DNA from 2 places in the Paenibacillus sp. PsM32 genome. Region 1 is predicted to be linked to the other one. Evidence: a T-box and tRNA genes for the amino acid it is inferred to sense, from the RefSeq annotation. Region 1 holds a T-box; the other holds one or more tRNA genes.
The links. A T-box is a leader RNA that pairs with one kind of tRNA and senses whether it is charged. The one in region 1 lies ahead of QCD85_RS16600 (valine--tRNA ligase), so its partner is inferred to be a tRNA-Val.
Positions count from the first base shown of each region.

Region 2: it encodes a tRNA-Val, which carries the amino acid that the T-box ahead of QCD85_RS16600 (valine--tRNA ligase) is inferred to sense. The anticodon was not compared.

Region 1 is NZ_JARUWY010000009.1:20,269-22,755, reverse strand. It holds gene QCD85_RS16605 (RluA family pseudouridine synthase) at 1-707, shown strand, start outside; T-box leader at 790-1,050, shown strand; gene QCD85_RS16600 (valine--tRNA ligase) at 1,113-2,487, shown strand, end outside.
Region 2 is NZ_JARUWY010000008.1:13,348-15,834, reverse strand. It holds gene QCD85_RS15515 (hypothetical protein) at 1-44, opposite strand, end outside; gene QCD85_RS15510 (hypothetical protein) at 508-675, opposite strand; gene QCD85_RS15505 (hypothetical protein) at 906-1,214, opposite strand; tRNA gene QCD85_RS15500 (tRNA-Val) at 1,276-1,347, opposite strand; gene QCD85_RS15495 (hypothetical protein) at 1,495-1,761, opposite strand; gene QCD85_RS15490 (Ig-like domain-containing protein) at 1,968-2,487, opposite strand, start outside.

The DNA of each region.
Region 1 (2,487 bases):
CACCGATGGATTATGGATTTGATCCTCGTCCACATGATCGCGCGAAAGTGCTCTATGAAGATGATTATGTTCTGGTAATGCATAAGCCAGCAGGTATGAATGTACATCCTTCGGAAGCATCTGATCCAACGATTACATTAGCCAATGTAGTGGCCGATCATTATCAAAAAACAAATCAGAAGTGTGCTGTTCGTCATGTGCATCGTCTGGATGAAGATACAACAGGCCCTGTTTTATATGCCAAAAATGAATTTGCTTTATCCAAATTAGATGAGCAAATGCGTTCTAAAACGATTGATCGTAAATATATAGCTATTGTACAGGGCAAAGTAAGTGATCAATTGACTATCATAGATCAACCGATCGGCAAAGATCGCCACCACAAACAGCGTCGACGGGTGTCTCCGACAGGGCAAGAAGCGATTACTCATATTGAGAAAATATACAGTTCAGCCAGAGCGAGTCTTGTGCGGTTAACACTAGAAACAGGGCGAACTCATCAAATTCGTGTGCATATGAGTGATGCCGGTCATACTCTTATCGGAGATGTTCTTTATGGAGGTAGTCAAGAATTTTATCGTCAGGCACTTCATGGAGAACAATTAACATTTGAACATCCTTTTACAGAGGAAATAATGACTGTTAATGATCCTTTACCAGAAGATATGATCGAATTATTGGATCAATCAGGCATACCTCGCCTTTAAGTCAGCTCTATGACAGGTTTTTTATTGACTTTGATAGGAGCAACGGGTATGATTTGGAGTAAATATTGATTTATTTATGATCTCAATAACCTTGAACGGGAATAGTAGATTATATCGTCCTCAAGAGAGTAGAACTGTTGCGCTGAAAGGTTCTATAGGATCCGGTAGATCGAAGTCGCCTGGGAGTTGTTTATTTGAATTTCAGTAAACCTATTAGATGGATACTGAATGTAGAATAAACCGGTAGCAGCCGTTATCTGCCTCGGAGTGTCGTTCATAGGCTTTTTTATGCATGGACGAAACAAAGGTGGTACCGCGAGAGCTAAGTCCTTTCGTCCTTTGAGACGAAGGGCTTTTTTTATTGAGAATTTTAGCAAAATGACTACGAATATGGGGGTATTTACTATGGCAGATACGTATGAGAATCAAGCAACAACTTCAATGCCGACAACTTATGATCCTAAAGCGGCAGAACGTAAATGGTATGACTATTGGATGGAAAATGATTTTTTCAAAGCAGGGCAACGTCCTGATGCGAAGCCATATACAATCGTTATTCCACCTCCTAACGTAACAGGTATGCTTCATATTGGACATGCACTTGATTTTACATTGCAAGATATTATGACACGTACCAAACGGATGCAAGGTTTTGATGCGCTTTGGCTTCCAGGAGCAGATCATGCAGGGATTGCAACACAGACCAAAGTAGAGCAGAATCTGCGTGCAGAAGGTATTACTCGTCATGATTTGGGACGTGAGAAGTTTGTAGAAAAAGTATGGGAATGGAAAGACAAATACGCAGCTAACATTCATGAGCAATGGGCGAAAATGGGCTTTTCTCTTGATTATTCACGCGAACGTTTTACATTGGATGAAGGTCTATCCAAAGCGGTTCGTGAAGTATTTGTAAAGCTATACAACAAAGGTCTCATTTATCGTGGTAAATACATTATTAACTGGGACCCTGAAGCACGTACAGCTTTATCAGATATCGAAGTAGAATACAAAGAAGTGAACGGACATCTGTATCATTTACAATACCCGCTTCAAGATGGTAGCGGACATATTGTGGTAGCAACGACTCGCCCGGAGACAATGCTTGGTGATACAGCGGTAGCCGTTCATCCCAAAGACGAACGTTACAAAGATATGATTGGTAAAATGCTAGTATTACCAATTACCGGACGTGAAATTCCGATTATTGCTGATGATTATGTTGACCGTGAATTCGGTAGTGGCGCTGTAAAAATCACTCCTGCTCATGATCCGAATGACTTTGAAATGGGACATCGTCATGATCTGCCTCAGATCGTAGTAATGGATGAGACAGGCACGATGAATGAAAATGCAGCGCAATACGAAGGATTAGATCGTAGTGAATGTCGCAAACAGATCGTTAAAGATCTAGAAGCAGCAGGCGTTTTGATCAAAATCGAAGATCATGTACACCAAGTAGGGCACAGCGAACGTACAGGCGCAGTAGTTGAACCGTATTTGTCTACGCAATGGTTTGTAAAAATGAAACCACTTGCTGATGTTGCGATTAAAGCGCAAAAAGAAGGCGAAGGCGTTAACTTTGTACCGGATCGTTTTGAAAAAACGTATTTGAACTGGATTGAAAATGTACGTGACTGGTGTATCTCCCGTCAATTATGGTGGGGACATCGTATTCCAGCATGGCATTGTGAAGAAACAGGCGAGATTATTGTAGCAACCGAAGATCCAAGTCATTTGCCTGAACATGCAGGTAAAACTTTGCGTCAAGATGAAGATGTAT
Region 2 (2,487 bases), on a different contig from region 1:
TTGTACTGCACATCCATATTGACATATCGGTGCTGTTGACGCATAAGATTCTACCCCTTTTCTTGTTGAATTGATTGGGCTAGTAAATCGTTTATTCGACAAGGTGGATACCTTTAAAATAAATGTACTAAGCTACCATCGTATACAAATAAATCTAATCTATACAAGGATTTAACCTTTTAATTACAATTCAAATCAAAAGAAGCACAGTTATTATCAAAAATATTTACCATAAGTCAAAAATTAAACCATTTTTTTCTGTGCTTATAGTAAACCTATCTGGTATTTTGTTGGAATATTTGTAGATATACAGGGCTTTTTACTGTTTTATTACACCTTCATCAAGCGTATTTTATTGCCTCTTTTTTACTTTCCAGATACATATGTAAGAGGAGCCTCTATGTATGCTTTATCAATCTACACATCAAAAAACAGGCGAACACTAATGTTCAACCTGTTTTTATATATAGTATGATTTATAGTTGTTGTTAGATAAATGTATGCAGTTTAGTTGGTTGTTGCTGTATATCGGCTAACCAATTCGCTAATTTTGCCTCTTACTGCTAAATCGGAATTTTGACGATTTTTCAAAATAGCATGTACTTGAGCCACAAAGCTATTTTCTGTATCTTCTGTTTCCATTACAGGTGCTGTTACCATAGATTCTAAGTTCATCATAATTCCTCCAAATCAATTAATACGCTCTTGAATGATACGCTTATTTAATATGACCCCGATTACAGTTGTTTAAAACACACTTTTACAAATATATTGGAAATACTTAGAAAATGATTAGAGGTATATGTAGTTTGTAATCGTTATCAAATAGTATTAATATGTTGTTTGAGGAATTTTAGAAAAATAAAAAAAGTTCCAAAATCATTTGGAACTTTATTCAGACAGCCTTATCCTTCTGCAATGTCTGCTCGTAATGCACTAGCCACTTCTATCATTTTCGGGATAACAGCTTCATTGGTACCTGATACGTATAGATCACCTTCATAATGACGAAACGGAATTGAAGCTGTTCCAATATCCCACAAGAAGAAATCTCCTTCGATCGACATCGTAGCTTCTCCTTTAACGGTAAACACAGGGGTATAGATAAAGTCCGGCTGCAACGCAAAATAAGCCTGACACTCTTCTAATGTAATCGGATCCACTTGACCTTCTGGTTGTTGCATTTCTCTTGTAATACGGTAACGCTGAATCATATGATGTCGCTCCTTTATTCAAAAAATAAAAAAGCCCTTGATAGACAAGGACTTTCGGTTATGACCTGTAGTGGGATCGAACCACTGACCCCTACCCTGTCAAGATAGTGCTCTCCCGCTGAGCTAACAGGTCAAAATAAGTATGACAACTTCCATATAATATCAAGAATTTATAGTGTTGTCAATCAATTGCTTGCATACGACTATGCGCTCTCTAGTAGTGATTCATACTTCCGGTTAGGCAGGGTACAGACTCCGCCAAGTCTGTTGTATATGTACTTCAATATTGTGTCCAATAAGACTCTGGAAGAGGCAGTACCGTCTTTTCTTTGCGCTCCCAGCCCTGAATCATGACGATACTGTTTACTTCAAGTTTGCTGTCCCAGTATATGTATTGTTTATTTTCTAAAGACAATAAGATTTGACTGAGTTCGTTGGTGGTTTTGCCTGTCTTAAATGATAATTCTCTCCATTCTGGCATACGACGGTATAACGAAAAGAAGTTATATAAAATACGTAACAATTTGCGTTCGTTATCTTCTAACATTCTGTATCTCTCCTAACAATATCGTATACAGTCTATCTACAACTATATACGAACTTTTGTTCTTATTTTAAATGAAGTACTGCCTTTTGGCAAGTCGCTCTCCTATATATCTTCTGCTATATCCAACTATCCTTGTTATACAAAAGACTCTACCTGATTAGGTAGAGTCTTAAAGTTATATCCTCACATGAAGTGAGTCGATATGATTATTGTTTGGCTGGTACAACTTCTTTTACATTTACTGTAGTTGATAGCTTTTTATCGCCATATTCTACTTTAATAGTAGTTGTTCCTTTAGCAAGTGCTGTAATTTTACCTTCTGTTACTGTAGCGATATTTGCTTTAGTACTTGTCCATGTTGCTTCTTTCGTAACATCGACTTTAGTACCTGTATCGTATTCAGCTACGATTTGAACAGATTTAGCATCGCCTACAGTCAATTTCAATGCTTTCTCAGAGAACGTTAGTTTTTTCAACTTCGCAGTTACATTCACTTTAACTGTCAATGTTAACCCTTGATACGAACCTGTTAACGTTGTTGTTCCTAGATTCAGTGCTTTAACACTTGATCCTTTAACAGTCGCTACAGAAGGATTTGAAGAAACCCAATTCATTTTAGTAGATAATGTTACCGATTTACCTGTTGCAGCATAGATGCCTACTGCTTTAATAGTTTTGCTCTTTTTGATATTCAACTCAACCACATCTGGTGTAACAGTGATTGAT